Regions from separate parts of the Bacillus sp. N5-665 genome, predicted to be linked through region 2. Evidence: riboswitches for the same ligand, from Rfam matches in the RefSeq annotation. Region 2 holds a riboswitch; each other region holds the start of a gene.
The links. A riboswitch is a leader RNA that binds a small molecule or an ion and turns the genes downstream of it on or off. The one in region 2 is predicted to bind S-adenosylmethionine.
Positions count from the first base shown of each region.

Region 1: another riboswitch for S-adenosylmethionine. It lies ahead of mtnK (S-methyl-5-thioribose kinase); the one in region 2 lies ahead of MNO09_RS13545 (hypothetical protein).
Region 3: another riboswitch for S-adenosylmethionine. It lies ahead of MNO09_RS28910 (cyclase family protein); the one in region 2 lies ahead of MNO09_RS13545 (hypothetical protein).
Region 4: another riboswitch for S-adenosylmethionine. It lies ahead of MNO09_RS08500 (bifunctional homocysteine S-methyltransferase/methylenetetrahydrofolate reductase); the one in region 2 lies ahead of MNO09_RS13545 (hypothetical protein).

Region 1 covers NZ_CP093325.1:1,371,945-1,378,923, forward strand. The annotation lists gene MNO09_RS09625 (pyridoxal phosphate-dependent aminotransferase) at 1-264, opposite strand, end outside; gene MNO09_RS09630 (carbon-nitrogen family hydrolase) at 279-1,142, shown strand; SAM riboswitch class I at 1,214-1,356, shown strand; gene mtnK (S-methyl-5-thioribose kinase) at 1,448-2,629, shown strand; gene mtnA (S-methyl-5-thioribose-1-phosphate isomerase) at 2,626-3,687, shown strand; gene MNO09_RS09645 (YvrJ family protein) at 3,755-3,892, shown strand; gene MNO09_RS09650 (3-hydroxybutyrate dehydrogenase) at 3,987-4,763, opposite strand; gene MNO09_RS09655 (PadR family transcriptional regulator) at 4,959-5,291, shown strand; gene MNO09_RS09660 (DUF1129 domain-containing protein) at 5,291-6,058, shown strand; gene MNO09_RS09665 (DUF1129 domain-containing protein) at 6,072-6,836, shown strand; partial or broken gene MNO09_RS09670 (DNA-binding protein) at 6,845-6,979, shown strand, end outside.
Region 2 covers NZ_CP093325.1:2,149,540-2,157,149, forward strand. The annotation lists gene MNO09_RS13530 (ECF transporter S component) at 1-403, shown strand, start outside; gene MNO09_RS13535 (YwiC-like family protein) at 587-1,309, shown strand; gene MNO09_RS13540 (hypothetical protein) at 1,342-1,533, opposite strand; SAM riboswitch class I at 1,656-1,754, shown strand; gene MNO09_RS13545 (hypothetical protein) at 1,795-2,112, shown strand; gene MNO09_RS13550 (SWIM zinc finger family protein) at 2,366-2,755, shown strand; gene MNO09_RS13555 (NAD(P)H-dependent oxidoreductase) at 2,779-3,354, shown strand; gene MNO09_RS13560 (hypothetical protein) at 3,351-3,704, shown strand; partial or broken gene MNO09_RS13565 (TIGR00366 family protein) at 3,746-4,024, opposite strand; partial or broken gene MNO09_RS13570 (SGNH/GDSL hydrolase family protein) at 4,445-4,654, shown strand; gene MNO09_RS13575 (short-chain fatty acid transporter) at 4,760-6,127, shown strand; gene MNO09_RS13580 (DUF7225 domain-containing protein) at 7,043-7,610, shown strand, end outside.
Region 3 covers NZ_CP093325.1:5,134,070-5,141,679, reverse strand. The annotation lists gene MNO09_RS28945 (helix-turn-helix domain-containing protein) at 1-3, shown strand, start outside; gene MNO09_RS28940 (LSm family protein) at 239-772, shown strand; gene MNO09_RS28935 (spore coat protein) at 794-1,237, shown strand; gene MNO09_RS28930 (YwrJ family protein) at 1,415-2,083, shown strand; gene MNO09_RS28925 (S-adenosylmethionine decarboxylase related protein) at 2,323-3,588, shown strand; partial or broken gene MNO09_RS28920 (ATP-binding protein) at 3,757-4,248, shown strand; gene MNO09_RS28915 (hypothetical protein) at 4,473-4,853, shown strand; gene MNO09_RS28910 (cyclase family protein) at 4,881-5,513, opposite strand; SAM riboswitch class I at 5,599-5,711, opposite strand; gene MNO09_RS28905 (PRK06851 family protein) at 5,861-6,970, shown strand; gene MNO09_RS28900 (nucleotidyltransferase domain-containing protein) at 7,092-7,610, shown strand, end outside.
Region 4 covers NZ_CP093325.1:1,177,186-1,184,795, forward strand. The annotation lists gene MNO09_RS08485 (cysteine hydrolase family protein) at 196-708, opposite strand; gene metC (cystathionine beta-lyase) at 870-2,033, opposite strand; gene metI (cystathionine gamma-synthase/O-acetylhomoserine thiolyase) at 2,030-3,142, opposite strand; SAM riboswitch class I at 3,385-3,494, opposite strand; SAM riboswitch class I at 3,698-3,807, shown strand; gene MNO09_RS08500 (bifunctional homocysteine S-methyltransferase/methylenetetrahydrofolate reductase) at 3,878-5,710, shown strand; gene metH (methionine synthase) at 5,710-7,610, shown strand, end outside.

The DNA of each region.
Region 1 (6,979 bases), 780 kb from region 2:
ATATTCGCGTTGATAGAATGTTGCCACGGCTTCTTTTAAACTTTCGTGTCCGCGAAATGGCGGATATTTATGATGAATGGTCTTTTCAGCAGCATCTTGTAAAGCTTTTACGATATGCTGCGGTGTTGGTTGATCTGGATTACCTTGACCAAGATTAATAACATCGTGACCAGCTGCTACGACTTTGTTAACTTTTGCAACAAGTGAAGCGAAAAATTGTGTTGGCAATGATGTTACTATCTCAGAAGGTTGAAATAATTTCATACTTTCCACCTCTTTTGAAAGTTGTTACAATTCTAGTGACAAATGATATAATCTTTCCAGTATTTTGTAAAGAAAAAATTATGAATGGGGCTGACAAAATGAAAGTCGCATGTATTCAAATGGACATTGTCTTTGGAGATGTAGAAAAAAATATTGAGAATGCTAAAAATAAAATAAGCGAAGCGATGAAGGAAAGACCAGACGTTATTGTCTTACCAGAACTATGGACAACGGGATATGATTTAACGAGGCTTACTGAAATTGCAGATAGGGATGGATTGCAAACGAAAGAAAAGCTGAAAGAATGGTCGAAGCAATATGGTGTACATATTGTCGGTGGGTCTATAGCGAAGCAAACAGAGCAAGGTGTTACAAATACAATGTATGTGGTAAACAAGGAAGGAGAACTAGTCAATGAATATAGTAAAGTACATTTATTTCAGCTTATGGATGAACATAAATATTTAATCGCTGGAAATAGTACAGGTGAATTTAAGCTAGATGATGTAGAGTGCGCCGGTACAATTTGTTATGACATTCGTTTTCCGGAGTGGATGCGTGTTCATACTGCTAAAGGTGCAAAAGTTTTATTTGTTGTAGCAGAATGGCCATTGGTTCGTTTAGCTCATTGGCGTTTGCTATTGCAAGCAAGAGCAGTTGAAAATCAGTGTTATGTTGTTGCATGTAATAGGGCAGGAAAGGATCCGAATAATGAGTTTGCCGGTCATTCTTTAATTGTCGATCCTTGGGGCGAAGTTGTTGTAGAAGCGAATGAAGAAGAATCAATTTTATTTGGAGAGCTTCATTTTGAGAAAATTAAAGAAGTACGCAAAGGAATTCCAGTTTTTGCAGATCGTCGTCCAGAATTATACAAATAAAATATTGACAAGTGATTTTTATTCTTGGTATAGTCTTCAACATAAAGTTAAAAATTCAAAAAATTATACAACTCTTATCAAGAGCAGGTGGAGGGATTTGGCCCGATGAAGCCCAGCAACCGACCGTAATACCATTGTGAAATGGGGCGTTTATTTACGCCAAAAGGCACGGTGCTAATTCCAGCAGAAAGTAAACCTTTCTGGCAGATAAGAGGGGAGAAGATAAACTTCAAACCTCTTTCTTTGTGGAAAGAGGTTTTTCTACGTCAGAAAAACCTCTGAATTTAAAAAAGGGGGAGAAGACGATGGGATATTATTCATTAACTGAAACAACAGCTATACAATATGCGAAAGAACACGGTTATTTTGAAAAGAAAGCAAATGTAGTTTGTCATGAAATTGGAGATGGAAATTTAAATTACGTGTTCAAATTAGATGATGGAGAGAAGTCTATTATAATAAAACAAGCACTGCCATATGCGAAAGTAGTTGGTGAGAGCTGGCCACTGTCTATAAAAAGAGCGACGATTGAAAGTAAAGCATTACAAATTTTTGCGAAGTATGTGCCGGAATATGTGCCGGTAGTGTACAGTCATGATGAAGAGTTAGCAGTAACGGTCATAGAAGACTTATCAAGGCTAACAATTACAAGAAAAGGATTAATAGATGGAGAGGAGTACCCACTTTTATCCCAACATATTGGTCGCTTTCTAGCACATGTTTTGTTTTATACTTCAGATTTCGGTTTACAATCAGAAGAGAAAAGAGTGTTAGATAGTGAATTTGTTAATCCAGATCTTAGTAAAATTACGGAAGATTTAGTGTTTACAGATCCGTTTAGTCATTATGATACGAATGATTATGAACCAGAGTTACAACTAGCGGTGGATGAACTGTGGAATGACAAAAATTTAAAATTAAAAGTCGCGCAATATAAATATAAGTTCTTAACAAGAAAAGAAGCGCTTATTCATGGTGATTTACATACTGGTAGTATTTTTTCATCACCTGCTGAAACGAAAGTAATTGATCCAGAATTTGCAACATACGGTCCATTTGGATTTGACCTTGGTCAATTTATTGCAAATTTATTATTAAATGCACTATCCCGTGAAGAGGAAAAAAGAAGTGTGCTATTTTTCCATATTGAGAAAACATGGAGTTATTTTGTAGAAGCTTTTACGAAATTATGGATTGGAGAAGGCGTAGAAGCATATACGAAAGAGAAACAATGGTTGCCAATTATTTTGCAAAATATTTTTACGGATGCCGTTGGATTTGCTGGATGTGAGCTTATACGTAGAACAATTGGTTTAGCACATGTAGCTGATTTAGATGAAATAGCAAATAAAGAAACGAGAATCCAAGCTAAAAAACAAGCGCTATCCTTAGGTAAAGAACTAATAAAATATGAATCTAAGAGCGCTGACATTCAACTGTTCCGAACGTTATTTCAACAGACAGTTTCTGGAGGGGTAAAAGCATGAGTACAATTGTTACTGTTCCGAGGTCTGTCAGTTGGAAAGGTGATGCCATTGCAGTATTAAATCAAACAAAGTTGCCGCATAGTACAGAATACAAAACATTAACGACGATTGAAGAGGTATGGAAAAGTATTGTCATGCTAGAAGTACGAGGAGCACCTGCAATTGGAATTGTAGCTGCATTTGGTTTGGCGCTTGCATCAAAAAAATATAATACTGTACATATGGAAGAATTTCAAAAGAAGTTTAATAGAGATTGTAATTATTTAGGAACGTCACGCCCGACAGCAGTCAATTTATTTTGGGCAATCGATCGTATGAGAGAATCCATTCGAGAAATTACTAAAATAAAAGAAGCACAAAAAATATTAGAAGAAGAAGCACTTCTCATTCAGCAAGAAGATGAAGCGGTATGCCGGAGTATTGGAGAACATGCATTAACATGCTTTAAAGACGGTGATAACATTTTAACAATTTGTAACGCTGGAAGTATTGCAACTGCTAGATATGGTACTGCATTAGCACCGTTTTATATTGGGAAAGAAAAAGGTGTACGTTTACATGCGTATGCGTGTGAAACGAGACCGGTTTTACAAGGCGGGCGTTTAACGACATGGGAATTAAAACAGGCAAATATTGATGTAACACTTATTACAGATAATACGGCAGCGCATGCTATTCAAACGAAAGAAATAAACGCAATTATTGTAGGAGCGGACCGAATTGTCGCAAATGGAGATACAGCAAATAAAATCGGAACAATGAATTTAGCTATATTAGCAAAGTATTTCGATATTCCATTTTACGTTGCAGCTCCGTTATCTACGTTTGATATTACGAAACAAATAGGTACAGAAATTGTTATTGAAGAAAGAGATGAAACCGAAGTTACGAAAATTTTTGAAAAACAAGTGGCGCCAATTGGAACTGATGTTTATAATCCTGCATTTGACGTAACACCGAATGAATTAATTACAGGTATTATTACTGAAAAAGGCATCATACATGGAGATTATAAACGGGAAATTGCATCATTATTTGAAAGACAAGCTAATACATAATAGCTTGTTTTTTTATGCCTAAATGTATTTCGTACTCTTATTTATATAATGAAAGGGGGAGAGAAAGATGGAAGAGTGGATCAGGATGATAGGTAATGTAGGGTTTCCGATTGTTGTAACATTATATTTACTCCATCGTATTGAAAGTAAATTAGATGGGGTAATTGTTGCAATCGAGAAACTCCCTAAACAATTACTAAAGTAGGAAGGTCCTCGCGATAGAAAGTAAAATAAAGTTTGCTCTTCGTGAGCAAACTTTATTTTTTACCTCGCATTAATGGGAAGTAAAAGCCTTCACTTTATTGAGCAGTATAACCACCATCGATAACAACGGCTTGTCCAGTTATACCTCTTGCTTTTTCACTCGCTAAAAACATAGCATAATCAGAGATTTCTTGTACTTGCAATAAGCGTTTTTGTGGTACAAGTGGATAAATAACATCTTCTAAAACATTTTCAAGTGGTACATTTCGTGTAGTAGCTAAATCTTGTAGTTGATTACGTACAAGTGGGGTATCGACATAACCAGGACAAAGCGCATTAACGGTAATTCCGTGAGTAGCGCCTTCTAAAGCTGCAACTTTTGTTAATCCGATTACGCCATGCTTCGCGCTATTGTAGGCGGATTTTCCTGCAAATCCAACGAGGCCATTAATGGAGGCTACATTAATAATTCGGCCATACTTTTGTTTTTTCATGATTGGGAAGGCATGCTTAATTGCGATAAAAGGAGCGATTTGCATAATTTTAATAAGTAGTTCGAACTTTTCAGTTGGAAAATCTTCAATTGGTGAAACGTGCTGCATTCCTGCGTTGTTAATTAATATATGTAATGAACCGAAATGCGTAACGGTTTGAGAAATTGCAGCGGTAATTTCTTCTTCAGATGTAACATCACATTTTAAACCGATAGCTTGATAGCCTTCTTTTTGTAATTGTTCAGCAGCTTCTTTTGCACGTTCTTCAAGACGATCGGTAATCACAACTTTTGCACCTTCTTTTGCAAAAGCGTTTCCCATTTCATAACCAATGCCACTTGCAGCGCCTGTTAAAAAAACAACTCGATTTGTGACCATGATGAAAAACATCCCTTCATAATAAAATTCTCATATTGCTCTATTTAGAGAGTGGTTTATAAAAATCCTGCAAAGATTTGGAAAAATATCGTTAGCTATCTTGTTTTGCAAAATAGTCTCTGCTATACTATTTTGTAAAGCAAGATACTTACACTTATCTATCTTGTAAAACAAGATAGTGGAAGGATTTGAATTATGTCGACAAGTCAAATGCTGAAAGGGATTTTAGAAGGATGCTTACTTGCTATTATTTCTGAAGGTGAAATATACGGTTATGAAATGAGTGAAAAGCTAGCGAAGTATGGCTTTACTATGGCGAGTGAGGGAAGTATTTATCCGTTATTAATACGAATGCAAAAGGAAGGATTAATAACAAGTGTAATGAAGGAATCTCCATCTGGTCCAAAGCGGAAATATTATACATTAACAGAAAAAGGTGAGGAAGCACTTAATGAATTTATGGATCGCTGGGAAGCGATGCAAAGTAGTGTAGAGCGTCTACTTGAAGGGAAGGGGAGAAAAAAATAATGTTATCAAGTGAAGCACGAAATTTTTTATTAGAAATGAGATTATTTTTAGCGGCAAAGAGTGTGAAAGAAAGCGATATTGAAAATTTTATAGAAGATGCGGAACTCTATTTAATTGAGGGTGAGAGTGATGGGAAAAGTGTAGAAGATATTTTCGGAAGCTCACCGAAAGAATATGCAAATGAACTTGTAAAAGTAATGGAAAGGGATAGACAGGAAACGTGGAAGCAAATTGGTTTTACAGTAATGAATATCGTATCGTTTTGGATTATTGCTTCTATTTTAATAGTGAATAACGGAATGTTACAGATTTCACTTATTCAGTGCGTTGGGTATAGTTTTACATTGATCGTAGCTGTAATGGGTCCCAATTTTTTACTTCGTAAAATGACATTCGTAACAAGTTTTACAAAAACGTGGTTTTCTATGTGGTTTTTAGTTATGATTGCGCCGATGTTTTTAATAGGGGTTGTTACGATATTAGATGTAATATATCCTACAAAAATGTTTACATTCACCCAAACGCAAAGTTATATATTAGCTGGAGCTATTTTTCTTATCACAGTAGCGATAAATATGTATTTTGAAGGATGGTTTAAAAACTTATATTTAATTATTCCGCTTTCGATTATGTTACTGTTTAAAACATTTACATCAGAGGATCTCGTGCCAATTTTATTTCAAATTATATGTTTATACGGAAGTTTGTTTATTTTAATTTTCCTTGAAATTATGATGAAGACGAATAGAAGAGTAACGGTTAAATGAGGGAGGGGTTATCATGCAGATTTCTAAAGAAGGAGAAAAGTTTTTAATCGATACGAAAGTGTATTTAATAACAAAAGGAATGAAAGAAGAAGATGTGGACGCCTTTCTAGAAGATGCAGAACTTCATTTAATAGAAGGCGAGAAAGAGGGAAAGACGGTAAGTGATATATTCGGTGATTCACCAAAAGAATATGCGGAAGAATTAGCGAAAGAAATGGATAAGGATAAAGGCGGGAGTATAAAGAGTATTCTTGCCATGATAATTGGTATTGGCGGGTATTGGATATTAACTCATATTTTATTTAATAATCCGAATCAGCAATTTACACTAACGAATATACAGTTAATTGGCTATCCTATCGTCTTAATCATTACGATTATTGGAACCATTGTTGCATTTAGAATGTCTTCTTTTAAAAATAAGTTTGTAGAGTTCGGAATTATTTACGTAATAGTAATGGTTCCCATCTTATTATTAGTATTATTGATGTTTATTGATAAATGGTACGGGACACCTATTTTGCAATTGTCGACAATACAAACATATATATTAGCAGCAAGTATCTTTTTATTACTTTTCGTTGGTGAAGTGTATGTCCTTGGTTGGATGGGTGTTTTGGTGCTAATTGTTCCTTTAACGATTATGTTTATATTTAAAGAATTAGAAGAAAAAAATGTATTTTGGGGAATTGCAAAGATATTACTTATGTATGGAAGTATATATGGATTAATGAGATGGTCTTTAAAAATTGAAGAGAGAAAAAGTGTAAACGAGTAGTTCAAAAAAAGTGGCTGCTCTGGATATACAAAAAATTATTTCCAAAGAAATACTATATTTTGATTTTTAGAGGGATGCCGTTTTGGTGTATAGTGTATCCTTTGCAGCCGGGCTTTCGTTTGTTGATTGGAATAGGTTGTTTT
Region 2 (7,610 bases):
AACTGGTTTTATGATCGGTGCAACAGCGGCTATCGTATCTAACATCTTTTTAGGGCAAGGTCCGTGGACGCCGTGGCAAATGTTTTCCTGGGGTATGATTGGTTTTATAGCTGGATTATTACGTAATACATTTTTAATGAGAAAGCTATGGGGAAGACTTCTATACGGATTGTTTGTTGGATTTTTATTTGGTTGGATTATGAACTTCTGGGGGCTTCTCGGTTTCATACGTGAGGCAACGTGGGAAGCTGTCATTTCGTATTATATCGCAAGTTTTTATTTCGATTTGAGCCATGCGATTTCGAATGTTGTTTTCTTACTATTATTTAGTACGTCTTGGATTACGATTCTTACGAGATTCAAAAAGAAATATGGCATATTAGATAAGCATAACATGGCATAGAAAAGCATACTCATATAAGGTAGGGTCGCGACTTACATATTCGTTTGCCTCTTTCATGCTTCTTACATATTGTAAGGAGCATTTTTTATTGTCAAAAAATAGTCCAATATATATCCGTTACTATATAAAATTATTTGTATAATAGTAGGTGAGAACTATTTTCAAAAGGGAGGTGTATAGTTAATGAAGTTAGTTATTCCGAAGCAACATGGTGCATGGGCCATGCTCGTTATACCATTTCTATTAAGTGTCATACTTGGGAAACCTACTATTTATCATATTCCATTGTTTTTAGCTTGGTTCTTTATCTATTTAGCTACGTATCCATTTCTTACGTACATAAAGCAAAAACGAAAAAAAGAGTTTTTACATGCAGCAATTGTATATTTTATCATCGCTTTCGTATTTGGGATGATTTCTCTATTATATGAATGGCGCATTCTTTTATTCGTAGCAGTAATGATTCCATTATTTATAGTAAATATGTATTACGCCCGTCAAAAGAATGAAAGAGCGTTACTAAATGACATTAGTGCGATTATTGTTTTTTGTATTGGTGGTTTAGTTAGTTATTATTTTTCAATGAAACTTATAGATAAAACAGCACTATTTATTGCGCTTATTTCATTTTTATATTTTTTAGGAAGTACATTTTATGTAAAAACGATGATTCGCGAGAAAAATAACCCGAAGTATCGCCGTATATCATGGGGGTACCATATTGTATTAACAATCATTGTATTTTCAATGAATCCGTGGTGTTCTCTTATTTTTATACCGAGTGTCATTCGAGCAATTATGTTGTATGGCAAAAAAATTTCTATTATAAAAGTAGGGGTTTTAGAAATTGCTAATTCTGTATATTTTTTAATTATAACGGTAATAATTATGAAGTATGCCATTTGAAAAAACTTCCCATCTTATGATGGGAAGTTTTTTCAATCTTGTTCTAAAATATGAACGGTGTAATCACAGCGTTGAATAGCTTGTTCGATCGCATAAAGTGATTGTTCAATACGAGCGCGATTAAAATCTTTTTCAACAGTCTGTAGCGCTTCTTCTAAACAATGTTTTGCTTCTTGTAATGATTGAAAAGAATTTTGGACATATCCACGAGCATTTTCGTGCATTTCATAATCCTCCTTGCATATTCATATATGTATAGTATGAACAGTAAGGAACAAAATATAATTTGTTATATTTATTTGACAATTAAAACGAAATTACGTATAGTAGGAATTAAGTGAATATTTTCTTATCCAGAGAGGTGGAGGGACTGGCCCGATGAAACCCAGCAACCGCGATGCAGGTGCTAATTCCAGCAGAACATATTTGTTCTGGGAGATAAGACGAAGATATATACGTAACTTCTTCTTATCGGAGAGGTTTTTTTGTTGCAAAAAAACCGATTACGAAAATTTATATTAAGAAGAAAGGGGTTGCGAAGTACTGTGACACTCGAAAAATACGTAAAACTGCGTAGTACAGTTTATGAATATATGATAGAGCAAGATAAGCCAATATCATTGTTAGATATTCAAGAACATATCGTTTCGCATCATGAAGGAAAATTCACGAAAAAGATGTTACATCAATTTTATTTATCAAGACTATTAGATGAACTGAAACTGGATGGGAAAATTACATTAGCTGATGAATATCTCTATACTGAAAAAGGGGTATTTTATAAGGCAGGAAAAGGGAGCTAAGCTCTCTTTTTTTTGAAGTATGTAGAGTAAAAGACTGCTTAAGCAGCCTGATACAAGGGAATGGTGTTGAGTGTGTAGTGTCAAAGATTGAATGTGCCTGAAAGAGGCACTTCATATCGGCTGCAAATGAAAAGAGACACCTCCGCCGAATAGGTGTCAGTCGTTTTGTCATATAGACTTGCTATTTGACAGTTATTAGAATAACATGCAGGGTTTTGGAAGTCAAAAGGGAATTAAAGGAAGAGGTGTTGTTATGTACGCTTACTTACTAAATGATATAACGAAATGGATTCCTAAGTACATTATGGATAAAGGTTTTGAATATTATGAAGAAGGACATGTAGAAGATGTTGAAATACAAGAAAAGAAAATATTTGCTTTTGTTACTGGAAATGCAGGAAACTATGAAGTAATGATTGATCTTGAAAATTTTACAGAAAGTAGCTGCGAGTGTCCATATGAGAATTATTGTAAGCATATGGCGGCAGTTGTTTATGATATTCAAGGTGCTGGTGAAAGTACGCTTAAAGAGAAACTGAAAGATTTAGAAAAGGAAGAGTTACTTACATTATTAAATCGTTTATTACAAAGTTCGAAAAACGTGCAAATTGTAGAAAAGATGTTAAAGAAGGGGAAACTGTAACTTATAGAGGGAGTTGTTTTGTAGTGAACGTACTAATTGTATACGCTCATCCTAGTCCTTCCAGTTTTAACGCGGCGATATTAAAGCATGTACAAAAAGGATTACAAGAAACAGATCATTCGGTTAAGGTACTTGATTTATATAAAGAACAATTTGATCCAGTCCTTGTATTTAATGAGGAGAAGAAAAGACGTGATTTAGTAAATGAAGAAGAAACAGCCCGGTACAGAACGTTAGTGGAAGAAGCGGATACGCTTCTCTTTATATATCCGATATGGTGGTGGGGGATGCCTGCTATTTTAAAAGGGTTTATTGATCGCATTTTCGTTGCTGGTTTTGCTTATAAATATGAAGGAGCCCTGCCGAAAGGCTTATTGAAAGGGAAGAAGGCATGGGTAATTAATACGTTAGACTCGCCATTATGGTACGTCGCACTATTATATCGATCAGCCGATTGGATTATGATGAAGCGAGGTGTGTTACGTTTTTGCGGCATTCGCGATATAAAACGATCTGTTTTTCAATCTGTGAAAACGAGTAAAGTAGAGAAGCGGGAAAAGTGGTTATTACACATAGAAGAAAAGGCTCGTTCATTATGAATGAAATGGAACGTATTATAAAGTGTTGTCAGTATGATAATGAACTTTTTCGTACATATATTAATTGTTTAATCCAATTGAAGAAATGTAGTGAAATGTTTCAACAAATACAGATTCAATTAAGGAATGATTATTTAATAAGAGGAATTTGTGAAAGAGAAGTGGATGAGGTAGTAAGAGGAAGTAAAGAATATGAAACGTATTTTCTTCCTAAAGCGTTACAGTGGAATTTCCTTAAGAAAAATCCACATGTAATTGAAAAAGTATGTGAAGACTTTTTTTCATTTGAGGCGTTACATCTTACGGAGATAGAGTGGGAGACCGTAATAAATTGCGTGGGAAATAAGTGATTTATTATGTAAAAAAGCTAGTATAAAACTAGCTTTTTGTTTTAAATAAATAAGAAACATAGACTAATGATAAATCCTGCATATAGTAAGTTAACGACGTAAAATCCCATAATATCACGAGCACCTAAACCAGCTATCGCTAATGCCGGTAATGCCCAGAACGGTTGAATCAAGTTCGTCCAAGCATCGCCCCACGCAATTGCCATTGCTGTTTTTGCAGCAGGTACACCAAGTTCAGCGCCAGCTGGAATCATAATTGGTGCTTGCACAGCCCATTGACCGCCACCAGATGGAACGAAAATATTAACAATGCCAGCATTTTGAGTTTTTATAAAGAAAAGGCGCTATCCTCAAAGTACCTCCTCCACTTAATCTATTCCTTCTATTAAAATTATAAATTGAAATACATTTTTTTATTAAGATAAGAAGCTGAATTAATACAATATCGTGATGAAATTTCTATATGTTGGTGAACTGGTTCCGTTAGCACTTGAATTTGAATTTTCTAGAAGGATTAGCGGTAGATTTGTATTGGCTGGTCCTGTTAGTGATTCGTTCCCTTGAGCAACTTGAACAGGGGGAGAAAACGGCTCTAAATGCGTATTGATTATCTGAAAGTTACGTCCGTTTGCGCTAACTTCGATAGACAACCATCCCTGAAGAATTGTAAATGGTTGTCCGCCAACTAGTATTGTTAATTTTGTTTTGAAATTGGTTATTCCTGTGGATTTAAAATAATAATTCCTGTAGTTAAAGAGTTAAAAAATGAAGCGAATTTAGGAAACTATTTCATTGTTGGATTAGATACAAATGGAGCCTTTACTACTGAGCAACTTGTTTCGTTTATAAAGTTAATTGGAAATGAACATAAAATGATATTTATTAATACGAGGGTACCACGTCCGTGGGAATCAATCGTTAATGAGAGGGTGAAAGTAACGGCATCTGAGTGTAACTCTAGTTGATTAGTATGCAGCAAGTGCAAAAGGATTTTATTTTCTTTTGTGGAATGTTATTTATATTTACCTTATTAAAGTTTAGAAAGGAGAATATTTATGAAACATTCTTTATTGGAGACAAATCCAGAACCAGGAAAGAAAGAATCATTGCTTACACGATGTGCAAATGTATTTTCGAGATGGTCTCAGAAATATGTCCCAGATGCCTTTGTTATTGCTGTGTTGCTAACTTTATTTACTTTCATTATAGCTTTATTGATGAATCCCTCAAATCCGTACAAAATCGTAAAATCTTGGGGGGATGGGTTTTGGACTTATTTAACGTTTACTATGCAAATGGTATTATTAATGGTTACAGGGATGACGCTAGCTTCTGTCCCTTTTATTAATAGAGGCTTGCAGTCCGTTGCAAAGTTAGCCGATACACCCCAAAAGGCTTATACGATGACATTTTTGATCAGTGCAATTGCATACTATATTAATTGGGGACTAGCCGTAGTTGTGGGAGCTATCATTGCAAAGGAAGTGGCGAAAAAGAATCCGAATGCACATTTTCCATTGCTTGTAGCAGCTGCTTATGCTCCGACAGCCTTATATAGCGCAGGTCTCTCCAGTTCTATTGGCCTGACAATTGCCACAAAGGATCATTTTCTTGTAGATATGATTGGAATTATTCCTACCTCACAAACAATCTTTAGTTATTCTACTCTAATTATTTTTTTCGCTCTATTCATCACGATGCCAATTATTATTGTCCTTATGGCTCCAAAAAGTGGGATTATTAGATATAAAGCACTCGAAACAGATACAAATTCTTTTGTAAAACCTCCGCAAAAAAACTTAACTCCTGCGGAAAAACTGGAATGGACACCGGTTTTAGGAATAGTATTAGGCGTAATCGGCACGTTGTATTGTGTTTATGAATTCATAAACGGTCATAGTTTAGATTTAAATATCATTAATTTATTTTTCTTGTCACTTGGTTTGCTCCTGCATGGTTCTCTTGGCAACTTTGCACAAGGATTCAAAGAAGCAGCGCAATCCATATCTCCAATTATCCTACAGTTTCCATTTTATGCGGGGATTATCGCTGTTTTAGGTAGTTCAGGCTTGGGAAGCTCAATCATTGAATGGATGGCATCTATTGCGTCAAAGGATACCTTTGATATATTTACATATTGGTCAGCGGGTTTGGTGAACTTATTGGCACCATCTGGCGGGGGGCAATGGGCTTTGCAAGGGCCACTGCAAGTCCCAGCAGGATTAAAGTTAGGTGTAGATCCGGCTACTATCGCTATGGCGGTAGGCTGGGGGGACGCATGGACAAATTTGATTCAGCCATTCTGGGCACTACCTCTTTTAGGAGTACTGGGATTGAAAATTAAAGATATTATGGGTTATTGTTTCATTCTTTGCATTTGGGTCGGGATTGTAACAAGTTTATTGATGTTATTTCTATATTAGTTTTCATAGGGATATACATTACTATCAAGTAATACCATTAAAATGAAAAAACACGCTATTCTTTCTGTAAAAACATGAGGAGGGATAGTGTTTTTTTATGTTTTTTAGAAAGGATGATCCATAATACATGGCTAATTCATGGTCAATATCAAATTCATTCGTAAGCTGTTCTTTATCAAGCTAACATGATAATCACCATCAACGCTATGGTTTTAAAACTATCCAAAATGGTATGGAAGAACCGGGAGTGTTGGAAGTACTACGAGAACAGTTGGGTATGATTAATAAGAGACAATAAAAAAATCCTCCTGGATGCAAGAGGATTTTTTTATAGGGAATAGTAAGGATGAGAGGAGGTGCATTACATATGGGAAAAGGTAGAAGTAATAATGCTGGTAAAAAGCAACCGAATTTCGATGATTCATCTAATTTCGCTAAACAAAGCCAACCGACAGAAAAGAAGAAGAAGTAAAAAAAGGATCTCTCTTTATCAAGAGAGATCCTTTTTTTATATATTGACGTTTCAGCACAACATATCGATTGCTCAACCAAATAGTCATTCATGCAAAGCTTAAACTCCTTCGAATGGAAGTCAATTTAATATTATTGTCCTGTTTTTTATAATGCTTCTTCACGTTTACCTTATTTAAAAAGCCAATACAAAAAAGACGCGTTTTCTAATTAAAAAGAGCTCTTAATGGAGTATTATCTTTATTTCGAGCCTTTAATAAAATTCTCCAATTTATATTTTACTCTATTAGGCTATGAAATTTAAGTGATTAAATGTAAAATTTATATAGATGATTATATAAAAAGTTAAAAACATCGGTTACGTTATTCTACAATCGGGTCAAATTATAGAGTAAAGGTTGTACTATGGCTAAAAATATTGATAAGCATGAGGAGAGGATTACATTGACTATTTATGAGCAATTTATAGAGGCTCTTAAAGAGAAAATAGGCGATACTGTAACATTTGCAGAGATAAAGGACAGATTAATAACAAAATTTAATACGAAACCGGGGAGTATTAATCCTGCTGATTATTGTTATAACCGTTATAATAAAGGGAGAGTATTTAATAAAAATCTGTTTATATATATAAATAAAAAAACTTATAGATATGTAGGTGAAAATTATCCTTATACAGGATTAGTTTTTCACAAACCTAAAGGGGCAGATTGTGAATCTATTGTAGGTGAGTGGGATAATGGTAAACTTCTTTTTTATAAGGATAAGGATAAAATAGGAATCTCACAAATCAAAAAGTTATATGAGGCATACTTTGAAATGTTACGATTTGAAATGAATGTTCTTGGGTGTAAGGCGACTGAATTAAGGCATCTTATAGGTCGTCTAGGTGAATTTTTTTGTGTCCTTTACACGAATGGTGAGCTATCCAAAGTGACGAATCAGCATGGATATGATGTCATTAAAGATGGGAGAAGAATAAGTGTTAAAACAACTGCCCAAGAAAAAGGGT
Region 3 (7,610 bases), 2.5 Mb from region 2:
TAAACTATGGGAGATCCCGTATGAAGATATGCAGAAATGTATCTTCATACGGGATTTTTTATTTCAAGACATCAAAATTTTAAGGAGTCCCCAGGATTTTTCGGGAGTTTGATAGGTAGTAGTCTACCATGTTAAAAGCATATTTTTTTATAGCTAGGACAAACATAGAGAACGTAACCTGTACAGATACATATACTATCAGTGCAAAAGCTTATAAATTAATGGAAGGGGTTTTCTCGTGAGTTTATTTCATTGGGATTTTTTGAAAGACTTAATTGGATCTTATGTAAGAGTAAACAGAGGTGGACCAGAATCTCAAAAAGGAACAATAGTATCATTAGGTGTGGACTACTTCGGATTAGAGAATGAAAAAGGAGAGAACCATTACTACCAGCTTCGCCATCTGAAAAGCATTACCCAAAATACGAAAGATGGTGGAGTAGGTGATTTAGAATGGGTGGAAGAAGACATTGCAGAAGACTTTGAAACGCTACTTCAAAGCTTCAAATACCGCTGGGTGAAAATTAACCGTGGTGGACCAGAGAAAATTGAAGGTATTTTACAAGATGTTTCTGGCGGTTATGTAACATTGATTATTAAAGAAGAAGTTGTGTTAATTGCACTATCTCATATTAAGAGTGTTAATTATAATGCACCGGTAAGTGGAGAGAGTGATGAGAGTAGTGATGAGAGTAGCAATGAGAAAAGTAATGAAAATAGCAATAATTCAAGTCGGGCTCGCGCACTAAGACAATCAAGTAGAGGAAGATAAAACAGAAAGGAGGGTATGAATTTGAAGGATGTATTATGCTGTGATCAAATCAAAGGTTTAGTTGGTGAGAATGTAAAAGTAAATCTTCGTGGACCGGAAAGTCGAGTAGGTGTACTGTCATTGTTAGGAAAAGATTACCTTACACTACAATTACCTCATGGAGAATTAGTGTATTATCAGCTGAAACATGTGAAGAGTCTAGTCAGAAAAGTGAAAGAGGCACAAGGAGAATATGTTTCATGTTTTTATGCGGAAGAAGATACTTTTTTAGATGTATTAAATGACTTGAAGTATAAGTGGGTAAAAATTAATCGTGGCGGTCCAGAATGTGTGGAAGGTTTATTAAGTGATATACATGATGGAAATATTACACTAGTTAACGGTGATGAGGTCATTTATGTGATTAATTCCCATATTAAGAGTGTGAGTCAAATAGTTAAAAACAAAAAGAATGAAGAAGAATAATGTTTAATAAATAAAAGGGGCATTATGATTGAAAGTGAAGAACAATTTCATATTTCTCTGTAATTATTTTTGGATATATGAAAAGGGTTTCTTACTATTAAAAAACAGAACATTGCCCCTGATTATTTTTAGAATAAAAGAAAGGAAAATTGTAATTTCATAGGAAGGAGGATATAGATGAATGAGTTAAACAAAAGTATTGGAGAAAATATATATGTTAAATTAATCGGTGAAAAGAGATTTAAAGGTGTATTAATAGACGTAGGAAATGATATCGTTGTTCTTTACAATGGACAAGACTACGTATATATATCTTTATACCATGTACAATATTATAAATTTTTAAGACCATATGATGAAGAAATATCAAAGCCAGATGTTGATTCTGTAATTAAGAGGGAATCCCCTTCAATTTCTTTGAGGAAAGTATTAAGTACCTCTAAAGGGATTTTTACAGAAATTTATGTAGCTGGAAATGCTCCAATACATGGGTATGTCACAAGTATAATGAACGATTATATTGTTTTTTATAGTCCAGTTTATAAAACAGTATATATATCTTTAAAGCATTTGAAATGGTTAATTCCGTATAAAGAAAATCAAGTCCCGTACGCCCTCAATAAAAATGAACTCCCCGTGAATCCATTAAATATTACGTTAGCTAGAACATTTGAAGAACAGCTTATTAAAATGTCCGGCAAAATCATGGTGTTCGATTTAGGTGAGGAATCTAATAAGATCGGAAAGATGGCAAAGATTGATGAAGGGCATATTGAAATATTAAAAGCACGTGATGCAAAAATGTATGTGAATATTCAACACGTGAAATCTGTCCATTGTCCGTAGACTAGTTGAAAGGGCTGGCTTTTTCTTTTATATGCAGAAGAAAAGGTCGAGCCTATTTGTTTAGCTCGATTTGAATATGAGGGGGAAAATGAATTGAATAGAAATATGTTAGCTTTACCTATGAAGAGCTAATCTTGTGCAAAATTATAAAAAATATGTACGAGCCATTTTTTCATATATTCAATTTGTTTTTTTTTGAGGGAGAACTGTTCAACTAATATATTAAAGGGGTTTTGTTTGTGGAGCAGTTTCCAAATTCGTTATCGATTACATTACTTGGTAGTGCTGGTGGAGCAGCAAAAGCAGTTTTAGCAATTTTAAATCAAGCGATAGTAAATGAAAAAGACACGATTTATGAAACGATAAAGAATGTTACATTTCATTTAGTTGATATAAAACAAAAAGATAGGACTTATTATGATGAGTTGTTTCCAAATTTAAAAAATCAATTGTTTTTATACGAAATCGACCTTCAAGATGTAGTGACATTTAAACAGCATTTAAAAGAAAGTAGTACGAGTGTTGTTATTGATGTTTCAGGGGCAGATACAATCAGAGTATTAAGTTGTTGTAATGAACTTGGAATTTGTTATATTAATTCAGCTTTGGAAAATGAGGCAGTAGATCAGGACGATAGTTTAATCGGCTTTCAGCTTACGGAAAGATATACGAGGTTTGAGAAGGAGAAAGAGAAATTTACAAATACAAAAGCAATTATAGGATCAGGTATGAATCCAGGTGTTGTTCAGTGGATGGTTGTTGAACTTATGAAGGAACGCCCAAATGAAAAGCCAAGAGCATGCTATATAGTAGAACATGATACGTCATTTTTGAATGATACAGCACTAATAAAGCCTCATACACTGTATGCTTCATGGGCAGTAGAGCGATTTCTAGATGAAGCGATATGGAGTTATCCGATGTATATGAGTCATCATCGTCCCCTTTATTTTTATGAAGATGTATATGCTTCAGAGTATAAAGTAAAGTTAGGAGAGAAAGAGTTTTATGGTTGTTTAATGCCACATGAGGAAGTTTTAATTTTAGGGAAAAACTTCAATATGGAAGTTGGGTTTCTTTACCGAATTAACGAGTATACAACAAATGTAATTAGGCAGAATTTAGATAAGGTAGAAGATTTATGGAACTGGAATCGTAAAGTATTTAATCCAGCGGAAGAAGAGATTGCTGGCGAGGATCTAGTTGGTGTATTACTCGTTTATGAAAATAGCGAGACATATATGTATAACGTGATGAATAGCAGTCAAGTTTTTCGTAAATATAAAACGAATGCAACTTACTTTCAAGTAGGATGCGGAATTTATGCTGGTTTGTGTAGTTTACTTTTCGATAACTTTAAACAAGGTGCCTATTATGTAGAGGAATTATTATTAAATACAGAAAGTAAGTATGGAGAATATTTAAATTTATATATGAAGGATTTTGTAGTAGGGGGAAATGATTTTACGGATGGACTGCTACATGATCGGGTAAGATGGATATAAGTTATAGCGAAAAGGGAGGGGGATGGGGATCCCCTTCCTTTTCTTATTGCCCTGAAAGCAATTTCATACTGATAATTTAAGGAGATAATATGTAGAGTGTTTGTATAGAACATGAGGAGTATTTATATGAACAAATTTAAAAGCTTTATCTATGAGGAAAAAGAAGCCTTAAAAGTATTTGAAAGAATTAACGGGTTTGTTAGTGAATTGATGTTATTAGGAAAACCGAAATCAACGAATTATGAATGGTGTAATATACGGGAATCCTTTTATATGTTGTACAGCTAATGGAAAGTTATGCAGCGCGATATAGAGTGAAATTTCATGTGCAAGTAGATGGAAATCTACCTGTTATAAATGGTGATGATAAAAAATTAAAACAAGTGTTATTAAAAATGGAATAGAATCAATGCCAGAAGGTGGAGATATTCATATTCGTGCATATCAAAAAACTGAAAGGCATTTGTGTATTCCTGTTGAAGATCAAGGCTTTGGTATAGAGAAGGTTGGAAAGGCTTTTTACACAACAAAGGAGAATAGTACGGAACGACTTGGATTGATGGTCACATATAAAATTATTAAGGAACATCAAGGAAGTACTGCGATTCCAAGTAGCATGGGAATAGGGAAAAAGTGGAAATTTTTTTACCGACAGCATAATGTGCTAGAGGAAAATATTTTTCAGAAAAGTGTTCTTGTTGTGTAAATATAAACATTTTATAAAATGTTTCAAGAAGGGTTTTTTTTATAAAATACTTCGTTTATAATGGAGGAAAATATCGACATGAGATTTGTTATTCATGTAACGGTTCGGTAGTGTTAGAGAAAGAAGGGGTGCACGCGCATCCTTTTTTCTATGCAGATATTATGAAAGAGGTGGTATGATGGAATTAACATTAAATTCGACTGTATGTTTACACACGATTCAATTTCGAAAAGAGCAAAAGAATTATATTGTAAAAGATACAATTACAGGAGAAAAATATGAAATGCCGCCACTTTGGATTGATGCATTGGCAATGATGCGTGACGGTTTTTTATTAGGGGAAATTGAGGAGAAATTAAAAGAAGAGTATCCAGAAGAAGAAATAAATATGTTAGCATTTACGAGGCAACTGTTAGAGCTAGAGCTTGTTGGAATGGTAGATGGGGAAGAAATAGCTTGTACAAAGAAGAAAGAGAAAGATTATTTAGCTTGGTTACGTCCTCGTGTTGAGCAATTCTTTCTTAGTTTAAATAAAAAAAATAGAAGCAAAGGTCAATGATGATCTTTGCTTTTTTGTATAGTTTGTTTAAAAAATTACAGCGAATGCTCTTGCAAAAGCACCGTCGCTATCTTTAATTTTTAAAGGTGCCGCTGAGAAAAAGAAACGTTTCGTGTGAATGGCATCTAAGTTTGTTAAGTTTTCAATTAAATAAATATTATTCCCAAGTAGTATGTGATGAATTGGTGATGTTTCTGTCGTTACCTCATCAGGAGAAATGAAATCTAGGCCGACCGATTTTACTTTTAATTGAACTAATTCCTCGGCTAATTCTTCAGAAAGATAAAAAGCTTCTTGCTCATACGCCTCTGTATTCCATTTAGTAGATAGATTGGAATGGAAAATAACAATATCTCCTTCTTTTATGTCAGCGTTGTGTAATACTTCTTTAGGTAGTTTTCGTTCTTGTACATGAGTTACATCAATAAGAACAGCTTCGCCTACAAATTGATCTAGGGGTAATTGATCAATAGTCGTTGCGCCTGAAATGAAATGAGCAGGAGCATCACAATGCGTGCCAACATGAACGACAGAATGAAAATCTGTAACTTGATAGCCTGTCTCTTCAACGCTTGTAATGGCTCCTAAATTGATTTTTGGTGTTCCAGGGAATTGAGACATATTGTTTTCAAATGTTTGTGATAGGTCAATTACTTTCATTTTAAATACCTCCAATATATGTTTTGAAATATAAAAAACTCACCTTTCATAATCAAGAAAGATGAGTTTTGCACACAATAGTTACGTTTTATCTTTCAAAATGCAATGCATTTTGCAGGAATTAGCACCTATTCAGTTTATATAAACTGAGGTTGCTGGGCTTCAAAGGGCCGGTCCCTCTGCCTCTCTTGATAAAGACATATTAAGTTTTCATTTCTGAATATTCACTACTTTTAAATTGTAATTCATTTCCTTTTTTCGTGCAATACAAAATAGGTATTCACCCAAATAAAGTTGCTCGCATATTGTAGCTTATGTAAATAGAATGCTGCGAAGGAGTGAGTGCAGTGACAGGGAATGTATTGAATTATTACGCTGGTGGAAATACAGCTAGAGGATTTCATAATTTATACGACGAGAATTTAAAAGGGCTAAACAGGTTATTTATTTTAAAGGGTGGTCCTGGAACCGGGAAATCTTCTTTAATCAAAGCAATAGGTCGTGAGTGGGTTGAAAAAGGATATGATATTGAATTTTTACACTGTTCTTCTGATAATAAATCGGTTGATGGTGTAATTATCCCGAAGTTAAAAGTAGGAATTGTTGATGGAACATCACCGCATGTTATTGAGCCGAAAATGCCAGGAGTTGTCGAAGAGTATATTAATTTAGGGGTTGCTTGGGAATCAAATAAATTAAGAAAGCAGAAGGTGGAAATTGAACGATTTGTTTCAGAAGCAAGCAAGGCTTTTCAAACTGCTTACGCTTGTTTTAACGAGGCACTAGTTATACATGATGAGTGGGAGAAAATATATATTAATAATATTGATTTTAATAAAGCAAATGAACTAACCGATCAGCTGATTCAGAAGTTATTTACAGATAAAGGCGGGAAACAATCGCTTGTGAAACATCGGTTTTTAGGGGCAGCTACACCGAAAGGAGCAGTTGATTTTGTTCCTAATTTAACAGAGGGATTACCACATCGTTATTTTATAAAAGGACGCCCAGGCTCTGGGAAATCAACAATGCTTAAAAAATTAGCTAAGGCAGCAGAAGAAAAAGGATTTGAAGTTGAAGTATATCATTGTGGATTTGATCCAAATAGTCTTGATATGGTTATCGTAAGAGAATTAGGGTTTGCAATTTTTGATAGCACCGCACCACATGAATATTTTCCGAGCCGCGAAGGTGATGAAATTATAGATATGTATGCCTTAATTGTGACACCAGGAACAGATGAGAAGTATGCGAAAGAAATTCGTGACGTGTCGATTCAATATAAAGCAAAAATGAATGAGGCGATGTCTTTCTTGGCGAAAGCGAAATCAGTTCGTGATAAATTAGAAAGAATTTATATTGCTGCTATGGATTTTTCAAAAGTAGACGCATATAAAGAGGAGATTCAAAAAGAGTTTGAACGAATTGCGGTTAGTGTAACAGAAAAGAACAAGTAAAAAATAAGGAACTTTGGTAGGCTGTCGGGAATTTTCTGACAGCTATTTTAGTATGTAGTAAACTTAGTAGTATATTTGTCGAATTTCCAAGGAAATAATCAAAAAATGAAGAGGGTATGAAATGAGAGAGAAAATTAGGTTGGAGTTAGCAAGAATTGAACAAGAGAATGATGTGAAAATTTTATTTGCAGTGGAATCAGGGAGTCGTGCTTGGGGATTTCCATCGAAAGATAGTGATTATGATGTTAGATTCGTTTATATGCACCCGGTCGAATGGTATTTATCAATTCATGATAAACGAGATGTAATTGAGTATCCGATTAGTGATGATTTAGATATAAGCGGATGGGATATTAAAAAAGCGTTACAATTATTCGCAAAGTCAAACCCAGCTTTACTCGAATGGATTCGATCACCGATTTTTTATTCGAAAAACTCTCATTTTCCAGAACAACTTCAGCAAATGAGTGATAAGCACTTTGATCCAAAAGCAACGATATATCATTACTTACATATGGCTTCAAAAAATTATCGTGAATTTTTGCAAGGTGAGAATGTAAAGTTGAAAAAGTACTTTTATGTATTACGTCCTATTTTAGCTTGTAAGTGGTTAGAGGAGAAAGAGACTTTACCACCTGTA
Region 4 (7,610 bases), 970 kb from region 2:
ATGATTTTCTTATTCTTTCAAATGAATATACAAAATTTTTAAAATAATAAGAAAAAGGAATTATAATGCTATATATAGAATATAAAACAGGTTAAAAGAAAAGAAGCTGAATGTAGTTAGCTTCTTTATGGTGATAACAAAATATTTGAGTATAGCTGATAAATTTTAGAATTACCAAGAAAGTAGTTATGTATTCTAGAGTTCATCTTTTATCAGCTTTAAAAATCTGCGGTTCCATATGTTCTCATAAAAATCAATTGTCTCTTTTGCGGACATAAACGGATTATTTAACGTAGAGGTTGCTTTCTGTACCATGAAGTTTTCGTATTCTAGTCCATGGGAAAATTTAATCGTAGCATCCATACAGTACTCTGTTTGGGCACCACAAAATTCAATACGGTGTACAGATAATTGTTCTAAAATCTCTTTCAAGTTTGTTTTATAAAATGAATTGGCATGTGTTTTTCTTACAAAAAAATCTTGTTCCTGAACATCTAGATCAGCATGAATAGCCCAAAGTTCTTTTTCGGGTACTAAATCATCATCACAATGTTGAATAAAAATGATTGGTTTATTTGATTTTCTGTATGAAGAAATTCTTTTATTTACTTTTGTAAGTAAATTTTGTAAATCGAATAAATGCTCTTCGCTATAACATACTCCATTTTGTAAATCGATAACGATTAAAACATCTGCACAAGTATCCATTATTTTTGCCCCTTTTTTACTTCTTAATATATCAATTAATTCATTATTTAGAAATAGATGGTGCTCTTTCGTTTTTTTATGAACTATACGAAAAGTAAAAAATATACGTAACGGCATAAAAAAGAAGATATGAAAACTTAATTTCATATCTTCTGTTCGTTCTATGCATTTACAGGTTCTTCTACATAAGAAAGGGCATTTTCAAAATCGGATATTAAATCGTCAACATTTTCAAGGCCGACGGATAACCGAAGTAATGAATTAGAAATCCCTCTTTCATCACGAGCTTCTTGCGACAGTGCTGCATGTGACATTTTAGCTGGGTAGGAAAGAATCGATTCGACAGCTCCTAAACTAACTGCAAAGACAGGTAATTTTACTTTTGATAAAAATTGGCGGAGTGCGTCTTCTGATTGTAAAGTGAAAGATAGGACAGCTCCAGCTGATGTAGCTTGAGATTGTTGAATATCAAATCCAAGATGTGTTTGTAAGCCAGGATAATAGACATTTTTAACTTTAGCGTGCTCTTGTAAATAATGTGCAATTTTATTGGCGTTTGCAGCTGAATGCTCAAGACGTACATGCAATGTTTTTAGACCGCGAAGTACGAGAGAACAATCTTGAGGACCTAAAATAGCGCCAAATGCATTTTGTAAAAATCCAAGTTTTTGAGCGAGTTCGGCATCTTTTACAACGGCTAATCCGGCAGTAACATCACTATGACCGGCAATGAATTTTGTGGCACTATGAAGAACGACATCGGCGCCAAGATCAAGTGGTTTCTGGAATAGTGGTGTCAAAAATGTATTATCAACAAAAGTAAGGGCGTCAATAGATTTTGCAAGTTTAGAAACAGCACGAATATCTGTCACTTTTAAAAGTGGATTAGAGGGTGTTTCCACATAAAAGAGTTTTGTATTTGGCTTAATTTTTTGCTTTATTTCTTCTAAATTGGTCATATCAACAAATGTATGTGACACACCGTAACGGGAGAGCACTTCAGTTATAATTCGATAAGTGCCTCCGTATACGTCCTCTGAAATGAGTACGTGATCGCCTTGTGAAAGAAGGAGGAATGCAGTAGAAATCGCTGCAATTCCTGATGCGAAGGCAAACCCCTTTGTTCCTCCTTCTAATAAAGCAATGATATCTTCAAGAGCTTCACGAGTTGGATTACCAGAGCGACTATAGTCATATTTTCCGAACGTATCTACATCAAACTGGTGGAATGTTGATGTATTATAGATGGGAACGTTAACAGCTCCTGTTTGCGAGTCATGTTTATATTGGTTGTGCAGTAAGAGTGTATCTATAGAATAACTCATATTCTTATACCTTCTTTTACAAGTTTAATGGCTTGCTTTAAGTCTTGAATTAAATCGTTACTATTTTCAATGCCAACGGAAAATCGCAGAAGACGATTACATACACCGTTTGCTGTTCTGATTTCTTCAGGAATATCAGCATGTGTTTGCGTTGCTGGATACGTCATTAAACTTTCAACACCACCAAGACTTTCAGCAAATGTAATTAAGGATAAAGATTGTAAGAATGGATTAATCCATGTTTCATCTTTCAGACGAAATGAGATCATGCCGCCTCTTCCAGGATAAAATACATCTGTCACCCCGTCTTCATCATTTAAATAAGCAACAACTGCTTTTGCATTTTCTTCATGTTGTCTCATGCGAAGCGCTAACGTTTTCATACCACGAATTAATAGCCATGAGTCAAATGGACTTAAGACCGCACCAGAGGCATTATGATAATGAGCGATTTCCTCACAAAGTTCCTTTCCTCTTGCAACGACAAGTCCGCTTAGGACATCGTTATGTCCCCCTAAATATTTCGTTGCGCTATGAAGTACAATGTCGGCACCTTCTGTTAATGGCTGCTGTATATAAGGCGTATAGAATGTGTTGTCTACAATAAGAAGTAGTCCGTGTCTTTTGGCTACGGTTGCGACAGCGGCAATATCGGTAACTTGCATTAACGGATTAGTTGGAGTTTCTATGAAAATAGCCTTCGTTTCAGTTGTGATAGCTTGCTCAATTTGTTTAATAGATTGTGTATTTACGTATCTACATCGAACGTTCCACTTTTTTTCATGCTCAGAAAATAATCGATAAGTGCCCCCGTATAAATCTTCGGATACAATAAGTTCGTCTCCAGAACGGAATAGGGAGAGGACGAGGAGAACAGCTGCCATCCCTGAACTACAGGCATAACCTTGTTCACCATATTCTAAGTCTGCGATTGCCTGCTCTAAAAGACCACGAGTTGGATTGCCAGTTCGTGAATAGTCAAAGCCAGTAGAGTTACCAATTCCTTCGTGACGATAAGCAGTTGAAAAATAAACAGGTGGGTTAACAGTTCCTGTTGTAGTTTCGCTCCGGTTTCCGATTTGTGCTAGTTTTGTTTCAATAGTTGACATGTGAAAATTCCTCCTTTTTAAATTAACAATTAAGTGAATGTAAAGTGAAACTTTAATCAGTGAGGGGGGCATTCCCCACTGATTATCAGTCCTCACCAATCGGGCTTTTACGGGCAGTCGATTCCCACCTAACTTCTTTGTTCTAGCTGAATTTTGAGTTGGGAATCTTACTGCCCGTTAATGCGGGGTAAAATAAAAAAAGCCTTCTAAAGAAGAAGGCTTTCGGTTTGAATAGAGTCTTCTTCTCATCTGTCAAATCTTTCACAATTTGCTGGAATTAGCACCTTATTAACAAATGTTAATGGTTGCTGAGGCGTCATAGGGCCAGTCCCTCTACCTCTCTAGATAAGAATGTTCGTATGAAATTTTATTATGTTTTTAACTTTACAACAAAAGATAATTGAATTGCAACTTTATTTTAAATAATTTTTATTTTTCCGCAAGTGTCATTGACTTTTGCATTTGTGCATGCTAAATTTATTAAAAAATTAACAAACATTGTTAAAAGGGGAACGTATTTCCTTTTAGCTACATAAATAAAATAATAAAGACAAACTCTTATTGAGAGCGGTGGAGGGAAAGGCCCTGTGAAACCCGGCAACCTTCAAACAAAATGTTTGAAACGGTGCTAATACCTGCAAAACGAATGTTTTGCATGATAAGAGGAGGATTGATTATGTCCCCCTCTTCAAAGTGAAGAGGGGGTTTTTATATTGATGGAAATGAGGGAGATTTGTGAAATTACTAGATTTATTATCAAAAGGAATTGTAATAGGTGATGGCGCGGTTGGAACGTTATTACATTCACATGGCTTGCAAAGTAGTTTTGAAGAATTAAATATATCTGATCCGGATTTAATTATATCGATTCATAAGCAATATGTAGCTGCTGGGGCTGATGTAATTCAAACAAATACGTACGGAGCAAATGAAGCGAAATTACGTATGTATGGTTTAGAAAATCAAGTTACTGAAATTAATAGAGCGGCAGTAAAATTGGCGAAAGCATCTGTGACAGAGAGAAATGCAATTTTAGGAACAATTGGTGGCATGAAACATATCGGAGCTGTTACAACAACTGATATGGAGCGAGAATTTATGCTACTTGAGCAGGCAAGTGCATTACTAGAAGAACAGGTTGATGGACTGCTATTAGAGACTTTCTATGATGAGTTTGAATTACTTCATGCTGTTCAGGTGTTACGAAAACAAACGAATATTCCAATTGTAGCTCAATTAGCATTGCATGAGGCAGGTACAACTCAAAATGGAAATGATGTAAATGAAATATTAAAACAGCTTTTAGATTACGGTGCAAATGTTGTTGGATTGAACTGTCAACTAGGGCCACTTCACATGACGGAAGCTTTTAAAATGATATCGATTCCGCAAAATGGGTACTTGTCAGCATATCCGAATGCAGGTCTCCCAAATTATGTGGAGGGACGTTACGTATATGAGGGAAGTCCAGCTTATTTCGAAGCGATGACACCGAAATTTATTGAGCAAGGTATTCGGTTATTAGGTGGTTGTTGTGGCACGACTCCAGAACATATTGAAAGTATGAAACGTGCAATTGCAAATGTTACACCTGTAATAGAAAAGGATACGATTCAAAGACCGAAAGTAGTTCATACACACGAGAAACGTTCAAAAGCTCATGTCACATTAGCAGAGAAAGCAAAAAAACAAACGACAGTAGTAGTGGAATTAGATCCACCGAAAACATTAGATACGCAGCGATTTTTTGAAGGAGCAAGAGCATTGAAAAGAGCTGGTGCAGATGCTATTACTCTAGCAGATAATTCATTAGCATCGCCTCGCATCTCGAATATGGCAATGGGGGCATTATTAACGAAGCACGATATTCCGGTATTGACGCATTTAACGTGTAGAGATCATAACGTCATTGGACTACAGTCTCATTTATTAGGCTTATCGGCGTTAGGTATGGAAGAAGTGTTAGCTTTAACTGGTGATCCAGCACGCGTTGGTGATTTTCCAGGTGCCACTTCTGTATATGATTTGTCCTCTATTGAGCTCATTAAAATGATTAAAGAAATGAACGACGGACGCTCGATTTTAGGGAAATCAATAGGTCCAGCAACAAGGTTTTCAGTGGGAGGTGCGTTTAATCCGCATGTAAGACATTTAAAAGCAGCGGTTAAGCGGATGGAACGGAAAATAGATGCTGGAGCGGAATATTTCTTAACTCAGCCAATTTATGATATCGCGTTAATTGAAGAAGTGTATGAAGCGACAAAGCATTTGGAACAACCTATTTTTATTGGGATTATGCCATTAATAAGTAAAAGGAATGCAGATTTCCTTCATTTTGAGGTGCCGGGTATTACTCTACCTGAAGAAATAAGGGAGAGAATGGATGGACATGAAACGAAAGAGGCAGCAATTGAGGAAGGGATTCGCATTTCACAAGAATTGATCGATGTGGCGATGAAATATTTTAACGGCATTTATCTTATTACACCATTTCTAAAATATGAAATTACAGAACATCTTGTTAAATATGTGAGAGAAAAGCAAGAAGTGAAAGAAGGTATTAACTGATGAAATGTATAGAAGAAAAATTACAAAATAATATCTTAATATTAGATGGTGCAATGGGAACAATGATCCAGCAAGAGGACTTAACTGCGGAAGATTTCGGAGGAGAAGAGTACGAAGGGTGTAATGAATATTTAGTAGAAACAAGACCTGATGTCATTTTAAAGATTCATAAAGCTTATATTGAAGCTGGAGCGGATATTATTGAAACAAATACATTTGGGGCGACAAACATTGTATTAAGTGATTATGCGTTGTCTCATTTAGACGAGGAACTAAATGAGAAGGCAGCACGTTTAGCAAAGCAAGCGGTCAACGAAAGCGGAAAAGAAGTATATGTTGCGGGAGCAATGGGGCCGACAACGAAAGCGATTAGTGTTACTGGTGGTGTAACGTTTGAAGAATTAATTGAAGCCTATACAAGGCAGGCAAGAGGCTTATTAAATGGCGACGTAGATGTATTACTCGTTGAGACGAGTCAAGATATGCGTAACGTGAAGGCTGCTTATATTGGAATTCAAGCAGCTTTTGATGAGCTAAATAAAATTGTACCTATTATGATTTCAGGAACGATTGAACCGATGGGAACGACTCTGGCCGGGCAAACAATTGAGGCTTTTTACTTATCAGTAGAACATATGAAGCCACTATCTGTTGGATTAAACTGTGCGACTGGTCCGGAGTTTATGAGAGACCATATTCGTTCACTATCTGATTTGTCGGAGTGTTACATTTCTTGTTATCCAAATGCAGGTCTTCCTGATGAAGATGGACATTATCATGAATCACCATCTTCACTCGCTGAAAAAGTGAAGCGATTTGCTGAAGAAGGATGGGTTAATATTATCGGTGGTTGTTGTGGCACAACACCAGAACATATAAAAGCAATGAAATCTGCATTAGTTTCTCTTAAGCCGCGTGAACACCACGAAAGAGATGGACACGGGGTTAGTGGATTAGAGGCACTTCAATATGATGACTCTATGAGACCATTATTTGTTGGTGAAAGAACAAATGTTATTGGGTCACGTAAATTTAAACGATTAGTAGCAGAAGGGAAATTTGAAGAGGCTGCTGAAGTCGCAAGAGCGCAAGTGAAGAAAAATGCTCATATTATTGATATTTGTATGGCAGATCCTGATCGCGATGAAATAGAAGATATGGAAAACTTCTTGGCAGAAGTTACGAAAGTGTTAAAAGTACCAATTATGATTGATTCAACAGATGAAAATGTGATAGAGCGAGCTCTTACTTATATTCAAGGAAAAGCTGTTATTAATTCAATTAATTTAGAAGATGGAGAAGAACGATTTAAAAAAGTGACGCCGCTTCTTCGGAAATATGGTGCTGCTATTGTTGTAGGAACAATTGATGAAGATGGTATGGCGGTTAGTGCAGAACGAAAACTCGAAATCGCGAAAAGAAGTTATGAGTTATTGACAACGAAATATGGTATACGCCCGTCAGATATTATTTTTGATGCACTTGTATTTCCTGTAGGTACAGGTGATGAAGAATATATTGGTTCAGCGGCAGCGACGATAGAAGGAATTCGCCTTATTAAAGAAGCCTTGCCAGAGTGTTTAACGATTTTAGGTGTAAGTAACATATCATTTGGTTTACCACCAGCTGGCCGCGAAGTATTAAATTCCGTCTTTTTATATCATGCAACTAAAGCAGGATTAGATTACGCGATTGTGAATACGGAAAAATTAGAACGGTATGCGTCAATTCCAGAGGAAGAAAAACGTCTTGCAGATGCATTACTTTTTGAAACGACGCAAGAGACGTTAGAAGAATTTACAAATTTCTATCGTGCGGCAAAAAAGAAAGATGTCGTTATCCAAGAAACATTAACTCTTGATGAAAGGCTGGCAAATTACATTGTAGAAGGTACGAAACA